2 regions of the Mesobacillus sp. S13 genome follow, and region 1 is predicted to be linked to the other one. Evidence: predicted binding sites of a transcription regulator. Region 1 holds the regulator's gene; the other holds the start of a gene.
The links. Region 1 encodes LexA, which represses DNA repair genes until DNA is damaged. Its sites were predicted from a motif close to CGAACATATGTTCG; they were not measured.

Region 1 (5,748 bases):
GTGTCAACACAAGTGCGGTTGGTGTCTTTGTAGACTCAATTGAAAGCTTCCAAGCAGCGGCTGTTTCATTGCCATCTGCAGGTCGGATCACAGACAGATTTGGCATAGCACGAAGTCCAGCGAGCTGTTCAACTGGTTCGTGCGTCGGTCCATCTTCTCCTACTGCAATGCTGTCATGAGTGAAGACGTATGTTACAGGCAAGCCCATTAATGCAGCCAATCTGATTGCTGGCTTGAGATAATCAGAGAACACGAAGAATGTTCCGCCAAATATCTTCAATCCACCGTGTAGAGCCATACCATTCATTGCAGCACCCATTGCGAACTCACGAACACCAAACCAGATGTTGCGGCCTTCAAATGAACCTGGGAAGAAGTCACCAGTTCCCTTGATCATGGTTTTGTTTGAGCCAGCAAGGTCAGCGGATCCGCCGATCAAGTAAGGCAGGTTTTTCGCAATGCCGTTAAGTGCTTCACCAGAAGAAGCACGGCTCGCAAGGCTCTTGCCTTCTTCGTATACTGGAATGTCTTTATCCCATCCTTCTAGTAACTCACCCTTCATCGCTTTTTCGAGTTGGGCTCCCAGTTCAGGATATTCACTCTTATATTTTGCAAAAAGTTCGTTCCAAGCTTGTTCTGTCTGTTCACCTTTATCAGCGATTTGCTGTTTGAAGTGATCATATACTTCGCTTGGCACATGGAAGTCTTCTTCAAAAGTCCACTTATAAGCTTCCTTTGTAAGCTTCAATTCATCTGCACCAAGTGGAGCACCATGTACATCTGACTTACCTGAAAGGTTAGGTGAACCATATCCAATGACCGTCTTCACTTCAATCATTGTTGGACGATCTGAATCTGATTTCGCTTCCTCGATCGCTTTAGCGATTTCCTCAAGGTTGTTACCATCTTCAACTCGGACATATTGCCAGCCATAAGCTTTGAAACGACCTTCAACACTTTCTGAGAACGACTTATCAAGGTCGCCATCCAGAGAAATATCGTTTGAATCATAAAGAACGATCATTTTGCCTAATTTCAGATGGGCTGCAAGAGATGCTGCTTCAGCAGATACACCTTCCATTAGATCGCCGTCACCGCAAATGGTGTATGTATAGTGATCAACGAGATTATAGTTATCCTTGTTGTAGACAGCTGCAAGATGGCGCTCAGCCATTGCCATACCGACTGCCATAGCAACCCCCTGTCCAAGTGGTCCGGTTGTTGCGTCTACACCGGCAGTGTGGCCGAACTCAGGATGACCTGGAGTCTTGCTTCCCCACTGGCGGAACTGCTTAATATCATCCATCGTTAAGTCATATCCTGCAAGATGCAGCAAGCTGTATAACAGCATGGAACCATGCCCAGCAGATAATACAAAGCGGTCGCGGTTGAACCATTCTGGGTTTTTAGGGTTAATGTTCATGTAACGAGTCCACAGTGTGTAAGCCATCGGAGCAGCCCCCATCGGCATGCCAGGGTGGCCGGAATTAGCCTTTTCAATTGCATCAATTGATAAGGTACGAATGGAATCAATTGAAAGCATATCAATTTCTTTAAACATAATATACATCCTTTCTATAGGTACTAGCTACATTCTTAATATTATAGCGAGAGCAATCATTATACAACAAATTGTGCCTGAAAGAGACAGAAATGGCCGTATTGTTATATATTTTGACACAATATCGCAAATGATATGTAAAATGCATGGCTCTTCAATTTAAAAAAACAGATGCTAAGGTACGCTTTTACAGATTGAAGACATCGCATTCTCTATCCTACTTAGTCTAATTTCCATTAAATCAGTAGATGAAACGAGCAGGTAACGCCCTTTTTTCATTTTTTCTATTGTAATAAGAAAATAAGCAAAATAAAAATGGAATACATTCGGCATGTATTCCAAATCTGCATATATTTAATGAAGCTTGTTCTTCGCTTTTTCGTCTTTAAGTTTTTCAGGTGTAACATCATTGCCTTCTGGATCCACTATGGTAACACCTTTAAGTGTATTAAGCATAGAAGACCGGAAAGACTGTAAATATTCTGCTCGAAGCTTCGTTTGTTCTTTTGCTTCTTCTTCTGTCAACTTAGATGATTTTGCTTTCCTTGCCAGTTCATTGATTCTAGCAATTTTATCACTTGATAGCATTGTAAAGCTCCTTTGTAAAAAATTACGTCAAATGTCATCTTACTAAAATTATTGAGATTTTACAAGAATAGAGCTTTTATTCGTCTGCTTCTATGTACTCAAGATATCTTCGGTTTACTGTTGCTTTGGATACATTATATCCGAATCCCCTTAGAGTAGCAGCGATCTCCGCAAAGGTCAGCCCATTATTGCGCAGCCTGACTATTTCCTCAATCGGCATCTCTTTTCGTTCCCGTCCCGAATGATCACCCTGGTTCTTTAGATTGCGCTGGGGTTTGTATCCGTGTTCAATCGCCCGCTTCATGCCCCTCTTGATTTTAATGTTATGGATTTTCCTTTGATACTCTTCGACCATACTGACAATTTGGAGCACCATGGAATCTGATTCTGAAAGTTGCAGCTCCCCACTATGCGAGACACTATATAATTTCACATTTTCTTTAAGGATACAATGTAGGATCGCAACTTTTGCATTTCCTCTTCCAAGTCTCGTTTCATCCTGGATCAGCAGTGCCCCTATATTTTTATCCTTAATCAATTCCAGCAGCTCAAGCATCCCTTCTCTTTCAAGATCATAACCGCTGGCCTGTTCTTTAATGATACTGGCTACTTCAAAGCCATAACTGCCTGCCAGTCGAAGCAGCTCTTCTTCCTGCCTGGCAAGAGAAGTTTCCTGTGTTTCCTTCGTTGTACTTACACGGCAATAAATGATTGCTTTCATGTTGTCACCTTATTCTGTTCCAATCTACTTTCCTGCTCCGGCAATCTGAGTAGGTTCAATCTGTTCAGCCACAACAGGGATTACCAGCTCGTCACCCGGATAGACCATTTCACCGACAATTCCATTTTCTTTTTCTACCCAGCTTACAAATTCATTTTCAGATAAATTGTGTTCGTTGGCAAATGATTCAGCAATCTTCCATAATGTTTGTCCTTCTTCTATAGTAACAGTTATGTAAGCCTCTTCGTTATTTAATTGAGCTTTAGCCACGAATGTGAAGACTAAGCTGACAGCAAGCAAGATCATTCCATATGAATAGTTTTCCCATAGTTTTTTCATTTCGACACCTCTTAACGAATGTATGTTCGGTTTATTGATTTCATTATAAATCGAACGTTTGTTTTGTGTCAACTCAAAAATTCGAACTTATGTTTGTATCTGTGGAAAAGACATGGTATAATTAGGACAAGAAAAATATACGAGGTGCGTGAATATGACAAAGTTATCTAAGCGGCAACAAGATATATTTGAATTCATAAAAGGCGAAGTCAAGAAAAAAGGGTATCCGCCATCCGTACGTGAAATAGGCGAAGCAGTTGGACTTGCCTCTAGCTCCACTGTCCATGGACACCTTGCCAGACTTGAGAGCAAAGGCTTGATTCGACGCGATCCTACTAAGCCGCGTGCAATAGAAATTCTCGAAATAGAAGATGATGCACGTATTCCAAAGTATAATGTCGTTAATGTTCCTGTTGTTGGTAAAGTAACAGCGGGTATGCCGATTACCGCCATTGAAAATGTTGAAGAGTACTTCCCTCTCCCAGATCGCCTTGTTCCGCATGATGAGCAGGTTTTCATGCTTGAAATCATGGGTGACAGTATGATCGAAGCGGGAATCCTTGATGGGGACTATGTGATTGTCAAGCAGCAAAAGACTGCTAATAATGGAGATATTGTAGTAGCGATGACAGAGGACGATGAAGCAACAGTAAAGCGCTTCTTTAAGGAAAAGGATTATTTCAGGCTGCAGCCGGAAAACCCAACTATGGATCCAATTATCCTTCGTAATGTATCCATTCTTGGTAAGGTTATCGGTGTCTACCGCCATATGCATTAAAAAAGCAAGCGTCTTCGCTTGCTTTTTTCATTATCTATGAACCTTTTAAGCTGCTAATTTATTAAACTAGCACATTTATAAAAAAACTAGGTACAAACCCTAACAACTTGTCCCTCTCCACATAAGATATTGTGTAAGTATCTTTCATGTTGGAAAGGAGTTGAGTTTCTGATGGGATACAATCGTAATGACAATGATGTTGCAGGTGTATTTTACCCTAACCGTGACAGGGACAGAGTCAGGGCAACTGTTGATTTTGATGACCTTTGCCGTGCTGTGCGCCGTTGTTTGATCGAGGATTTAGTAGCTGGTGCTCGGGATGACCGGGATGACGATCGTGACCGCCGCCACAGGAAGTGCGGTTGCAGAAACTAGCATAAAAAATCCCGAAAGGATTCTTCCTTTCGGGATTTTTCTATCTCCAGTGTATCTGTTGAACAGGCAATACACCTTTTAATTCTTCTATGTGTGCAGTTTTTTGATTTTGTGTGATCCAAATATGCACGGTACCGCTGTCTTGATTCGTTCTGATCAACCTTCCCATCCCTTGTCTTAGGCGAAGGAGCATATATGGAAGATCTACCTCTTGAGCGGGATTTTGTGCATGCTTTCTTTTCGCCTGGAAGACCGGGTCATGAGGCGGGAATGGCAAGGAAGAAATGATAACCTGAATCAATGACTCTCCTGGCACATCCAGTCCTTCCCAAAGATTGTAGGAACATAAAACGGTCACAGTGTCAGTCTGGAATTCCTTTACCGTTTCACTGATTTCACGGTCACCCTCAAACAAAATAGGGAAGCTCCACTTTTGTTTTTCAGTCCAAGCCCGGAATCGTTCCATTTCCTGCATAGTAGAGAATAAGATAAGCGAGCTGCCATTACTGCTTCTTAGGTCATCCCCTATCTTTTCCCACTTCTTCATTTCATCGTCCTCAACATGTGCGACCAGTTCCATTTGGTCTTCGTAATCAAATGGGGACGCTACAGTAAATGAGGAGTATTTCTCGATTCCCAGGCTATTCGCGATATAGCTGAAATCTCCAGCCTGTGACAGGGTTGCAGAAGAAAACACGAACGGGATGTTTTGAGAAAATACTTCTTTTTTCAATATATCCTCAACCAGTCGTGGCATGATAACGAGTGAAGTTTGCACTTCATTTTCTTCAAGCCAGAAAATACCTTCGTCATTCTTCAAGAAAATTGAAAGACCATATGCGAAAAACTCAAGATATTCTTCCATGATTTTTAAATGGTACTCATCAATCAGGAACATTTCTGCATCAAAAACTAATTGGTCCATTAAATCGCTAACCTTTTTCTCCAGAGTTTCTGCGGCTCTCCTGATACTTGAGAGCATTGGAACTTCTTTTCGATTTGAACCTTCTACCGCAGATGAATTCTCAACTAAAAGGTCAAACCATGCATCATGCAGCTCCAAGATATCTTCTATTAAATAAAGAGACTCCTCTCGGACGTCCTGGTGCATATACCCCGTCAGGACAGTGGTCAAGGTTTGTGAGTTGAATCTGTATGTTAATCCCTTTTGCGCTGCGAATTCAAGCAAATGGCCCTCATCAAAAATCACCGTACTAGCATCTGGAAGCAAAGGCATCTGCCCTTCCCGTTTACGGGATTCTTTCGTCCATACATGCTCCATATAAAAATCATGCGAACAAATGATCAAATCCCCTGCATGGCGGTAATAATCACGGTTCAAGGTTTGGCCGCAGCGATGGCGCCAGCTGCATGTAGAGCATTGCT
Region 2 (5,748 bases), 670 kb from region 1:
GGTAAAAGTTTTCCGCTACGGACATCCAACCATGCTGGAACGGATTTCCAGACTTGAAGATTATGAAGTGAAGAAGAGAAATGAACAGGAAGATGAATATTAAGCAAAGCCCATCAAAAAAGCCCTCGAAAAATGAGGGCTTTCTTTGATTTGAGATGCCTGTTTTTACATTCAACAAAAGCAAGCAGCCTTATTTCGCAATAATAAAATATCCCCTATATAGGGGATATCACTCATCAAGTACCGAATTGTTTGTTGAGATCTTTCAATTCTTCCGTCAAGGTTAAAAACAGGATTTTGTCTCGTTCATCGATTGCTTTATCAATTTTCGTCATCAATTTTTCTTTCTTGGTATTCAGCTGGATTTCGGAAATTAACATGTCAACATACAGGTCCAGAACAAAAGATTCCTTGGCTTTAATGCGTTTCATCACGCTGGCCTTCATGGTTTCAGAATACGATTTTTCTTTCACTGACCTCACCTCTTAGACCTTTTTTATATTATATGGAGTATTGAAAAGATAATCAACTAAATTTTTATAATTTTTAGAAAATTTATATTCAGACATTAAATGTGGCTAAAAATAGAACTTTTTATGTAATTAAAGAAAATTTCAACACTTATGGTAAAATAGGGTATGAGGTATATTAGGAGGTGAAGGAATGACAGGAAGTACAAAGAACTTAGTAGAAGAGTACGAAATAAATCCTTTTACCATGATAATTATTCCTGAAGAATACGGCAGCAGGATTTACTCCAGGGTGATCGAGCTGGAGGAGGAGTATTTATCCCCATTCAGACCAATAGATGTCGTCAAAAAAAGCTGTAAATATTTTGGAAGCAGCTACGAAGGCAGGAAAGAGGGAACGAAACAGCTTACCGGGATCACCCATAAAACCCCCATCATCATCGACCCTATAAGCTCCATTTATTTCATGCCAACAAGCTCACCTACAAAACAGGATTGCATTTGGGTTTCGCACGAGCATGTGTTATTCCATAAGAAGGTGGATGCCCACAGTACACAGGTTACCTTCAGGAATAAGAAAACCCTGATTCTTCCGGTATCCCATCATTCATTTGAAAACCAGCTGCTGAGGACATCCCTGCTTCGCACCAAATTTTTGCAGCGGATGAAAGAAACAGAACGTAAAGCACTATATCTGCTGCATGGCCCGAAGTACAGTGACTCGCAGGGGTATGGGAATCTCGTCAGTGAGGCATATAAAGACTGAAGAATCCGGTTATCAGCCGGATTCTTTTTGTTCTGCTGTCACTTTTTTGAATCGTTTGAAAAGGTAGTGGACCATTAGTTCCTGGACTTTGTTGCGGATTCGGGGATTGAAGTAGTTATGCTGTTCTTCGTAGCCTTTGTAGATGAAGAGGAACATGGTGAAGGCGTCATCCCGTTTTACTTCTTCAACCTTAAGGTTATTCTTTTTGAGGTAGTTTTTTACAATGGAGAGCTCTTTCTGGACTTCTTTCATTGTTTCTTCAATTAGTTCCAAATAAGGCTTTTTTAATTTAAATGGGCTATTTTCGACGACAGAAAGATCCCGATTGAGCACGACCAGTACCATCGGCAAATAGATGGCCTGCTCCATAATATCGCGGTCTTTTTCAGGAATCCTTGTCATTTTATTCTGTCCCTTCAACATAAAATAAGAACATTTGTTCGTAATTATCGTACCGGATTTTGAAGAGGATTTCAAGAGGGTAAAAAAATTTCTCCTTTCTATCATCTTCTCCAAAACAAAAGGAAAATTGCAGTAATGGTGTGAAGTCGGCTTTTTTCTGAAAAAGATATTGATAAAAGCAGGAGATTTATTTCTATTATCGAAATATAAAGAGAATAATTTAACTTTGGAAGGATGGCTCCCGAGATGGAAAAAAGATTTATTAAAGCAGAGGATTTATTTGAATTAAAGTCCGTTACTGACCCTCAGTTTTCTCCTGATGGAACGAAGTGTGTGTTTGTTCAGACGGAGATGCTGGAGAGCAAGAATGATTATGCCTCTAATTTATACATAATTGACATTGAAGAAGGCGGAGAACCGAAGCAATGGACTTATGGGGAATACCGCAACCATTCCCCAAGATGGTCACCAGATGGATTGAAACTGGCTTTCGTTTCAAACCGCAGCGGCAAGAACCAGATTTTTGTTCTCGATGCTGCAGGCGGGGAAGCGAAGCAGGCTACAGACTTCAGGAATGGAGCAAATGGTCCAGTCTGGTCTCCGGATGGATCCAGGATTGCCTGTTCCGTATCCTTGAAGCCTGACGAGAATTTGCATGAAAAAGCAGAAGAAAAGAAGGACGACAAAAAGCTGGAACCATTCGTGGCTGAGGAAATGAAATATAAATCAGACGCAGTTGGTTTTTGGGACGGCAAGTATAAAACGACTATCATTGTGAATCTTGCAGACGGAAAGGCAGAAGCAGTAGCAAAAGGTGAAGTGGACTACCATCTGCAATGCTGGTCTCCTGATGGCAAAAGCCTTGTATTAAGTGCTGATGAGTCTTCTGAACGCGATTTTTCATTCAAAAGTGATTTGTGGCTGATGGACATTGATACAGGTAATAAGACGAAGCTGACGAATGGTACAGGCTACTTCGGGAACGCTGTATTTTCACCTGATGGAAAGTACCTTGGCTATACGGGGCATGAGCGAGAGTATGAGAATGCAACGCTGACCCAGCTTTGGGTAAAGGACCTCCAGACTGGAAGCAACCAATGCGTGACGGAGAACATGGATATTCTTGTTGGCGACGCTGTTGCAGCAGACTTCCAGCAGGGAACTCATAGTCCTGGATTGATCTGGGGAGAAGATGGCAGAAGCCTTTATTTCCTTGCTACCGACCAGGGAAACACTGTGATATATTTTGCGAATCTTGATGGCGAAGTGTATCCGGCTCTTCTTGACCAGCAGCATGTGTATGGCTATACTCTTGACCGTAAAAAACAGAGAGTCATTGCAGCTATCAGCAATCCAGTGCTGCCGGGAGAATTGTTCCAGCTTGAAGTCACAACTGGTGAGATGAAACAGCTGACCTCCGTGAACGAAAAGCTATTGGAGTCAGTCACTTTATCGAAGCCTGAGCAAATTTCTTTCGATGCAAGTGACGGTACCCCGCTTCATGGCTGGATCATGAAGCCTGCTGGATATGAAGAAGGAAAGAAATATCCGTTGATTCTTGAAATTCACGGGGGACCGCATGCCATGTATGCCAACTCATATTTCAATGAATTCCAGGTCCTGGCGGCTGAGGGCTATGCAGTCCTTTATATCAATCCGCGCGGCAGCCATGGCTATGGCCAGCAATTCGTCAATGCTGTTCGCGGCGACTATGGCGGCGGAGACTATCAGGATGTGATGGACGCTGTGGATTACGCACTGGAACATTGCGATTTCATTGACAAGGAACGATTGGGCGTGACCGGCGGGAGCTATGGCGGATTCATGACAAACTGGATTGTCGGGCATACTGACAGGTTCAAAGCTGCCGTCACTCAGCGTTCGATCTCGAACTGGATCAGCTTTTATGGTGTCAGTGACATCGGCTACTATTTTACAGAGTGGCAGATCCAGGCTGATCTCAGCGATTTGGAAACATTATGGAAGCATTCTCCTATCGCATATGTGGATGAAATCAATACACCATTATTGATTCTTCATAGCGAAAAGGACTATCGCTGCCCGATTGAACAGGCAGAGCAGCTTTTCATCGCCCTGAAAAGACAGGGGAAGGAAACAAAGTTCATCCGGTTCCCTGAGTCTAACCATGAGCTTTCAAGAAGCGGCAAGCCTAATCTGCGCCTGAGCAGGCTGGCCTCGATTGTTGATTGGTTCAATAGCCATCTTTAAAAAGCCTTACCCGCGGCAAGCACTGCCGTGGGTTTATTTTTTTTGAAAATTTCTCCAGAGAAGTTTAAGGTTATAGGTAAAGAAGGAAAATAGTAATAAAGTAATGAAGTATTATATTTAGATGAAGCTGATTTTATCATCACCCAGAATGGTCATGAATCAAAACAATGCAAAAGCAACAAGTTAACAAAAAAGACTTAATAAGTTTTAATCAATATCCAAATCGGAAGGATTTTTCTAATGAGATATGAAAGACACCAGCACAAGAAAAGAAAAAAGAGGATCAGGTGGTCAAGTATTTTTCTGCTGCTATTCCTTCTGGTCGGAGCACTTGCTTTATATTCCTTTATGCAGTTCCGTTCAGGCGTAAATAAATCGGAAAAGGCAGTGGAAGAAAACAAGCAGGAGTATCATTTCAATGGCGAGAGAGACCGCAATGGTCTGACGAATATCCTGTTGATTGGCAGCGATGCACGAGGAAAGGAAACTTCGCGTTCAGATACGATCATGATTGCCAGTTATAATCCAGATACAGAGTCTTATAAACTAACTTCTATCATGAGGGATACGTATGTGGATATCCCCGGACATGGAAGTAATAAAATCAATGCAGCGTTTGCATTTGGGGGTCCGGAATTATTAAGGCAGACAATTAAGGAGAATTTTGATGTCAGCCTCCAGTATTATTCAATCGTTGATTTTGAAGGGTTTGTCCGTCTGATTGATGAAGCATTCCCCGCGGGTGTTGAAGTCGATGTTGAAAAGAGAATGTCAGAGGGAATTGGGGTCACACTCGAACCGGGTGTCCAGAAACTGGATGGGCAACATCTTCTTGGGTATGTCCGGTTCCGCCATGATGCAGTAGGTGACTTTGGACGAGTTGAACGTCAGCAAAAAGTTATAAAGGAAGTTGGAAAGGAGTTTGCCAGCATCCAGACATTGCCGAAACTTCCTAAATTGGTAGGAGTTCTTACTCCGTTTATCAATACGAATATGGATACAGGCGATATCCTATTCATGGGAAAAGGGTTGATTTCTAAGGATAATCGGAATATCGATACAATGAGGATACCCGTTGAAGGTTCATTTGAAAATCAGAGGGTAAGCGGTGCGGGTGCCGTCCTGGTGATAAACATGGAAGAGAATAGGAATGCGCTGGAGGAATTTTTAACTCAGTAGCTAACTTGGTAAAAACTCCCCAAGATAAAAATAGAGGTGTACAATTATTTCTGAGAGGTAAATAGGATAAGGGGATCAAAACCTTGTTGTTCAGGGTTTTGATTACCGAGTTACTTGGACAAGGAGATTTCAATGGATGTTGAATTGATGAAAGAATGGTTTACAATCGAAAACATTATGGATTTGCTCAACCAATATCGTTCATTTGGGCCGATCCCCGGAATTCTTCTGCCAATGCTAGAGGCGTTTTTGCCATTCCTGCCATTGTTTTTATTTGTCATGGCGAATGCGAACGCGTTTGGGCTGTGGCTAGGATTTCTTTTTTCCTGGATTGGAGCCGTTTTGGGTGCTTTGCTCGTTTTCTTGATTTTTCGCAGGTATGGCCAGGGACGGATTTTAAGGTTTTTACAGCGTCACCCCAAAGTCCAGAAGGGGATGAGTTGGATAGAACGCCACGGGTTTGGCCCGATATTCCTGTTGCTGTGCTTTCCCTTTACTCCATCTGCCCTCGTCAATATTGTTGCAGGGCTTTCGAAAATAAGCATGGCCCAATATATGCTTGCAGTGATAACAGGGAAAATGGTGATGATCTTTACCATCAGTTTCGTAGGATATGATATTCGTTCATTGATCACTAATCCGGCGCGGACTGCGATCGTTCTCGCAGTAATTGCGATTCTGTGGTATATCGGCAAAAGAATT

Region 2: a site for LexA is predicted at 1,666-1,679, ahead of LGO15_RS06545 (YhjD family protein). Genes of this name have one in related genera too.

Annotation. Positions count from the first base shown of each region.
Region 1 is NZ_CP084622.1:1,961,482-1,967,229, reverse strand. It holds gene tkt (transketolase) at 1-1,561, opposite strand, end outside; gene LGO15_RS09830 (DUF896 domain-containing protein) at 1,916-2,149, opposite strand; gene LGO15_RS09825 (YneB family resolvase-like protein) at 2,226-2,870, opposite strand; gene LGO15_RS09820 (cell division suppressor protein YneA) at 2,895-3,209, opposite strand; gene lexA (transcriptional repressor LexA) at 3,364-3,987, shown strand; gene LGO15_RS09810 (hypothetical protein) at 4,159-4,362, shown strand; gene LGO15_RS09805 (ATP-dependent DNA helicase) at 4,403-5,748, opposite strand, start outside.
Region 2 is NZ_CP084622.1:1,295,329-1,301,076, forward strand. It holds gene LGO15_RS06530 (M48 family metallopeptidase) at 1-103, shown strand, start outside; gene LGO15_RS06535 (IDEAL domain-containing protein) at 237-473, opposite strand; gene LGO15_RS06540 (competence protein ComK) at 664-1,236, shown strand; gene LGO15_RS06545 (YhjD family protein) at 1,249-1,638, opposite strand; gene LGO15_RS06550 (S9 family peptidase) at 1,885-3,867, shown strand; gene LGO15_RS06555 (LCP family protein) at 4,108-5,046, shown strand; gene LGO15_RS06560 (TVP38/TMEM64 family protein) at 5,179-5,748, shown strand, end outside.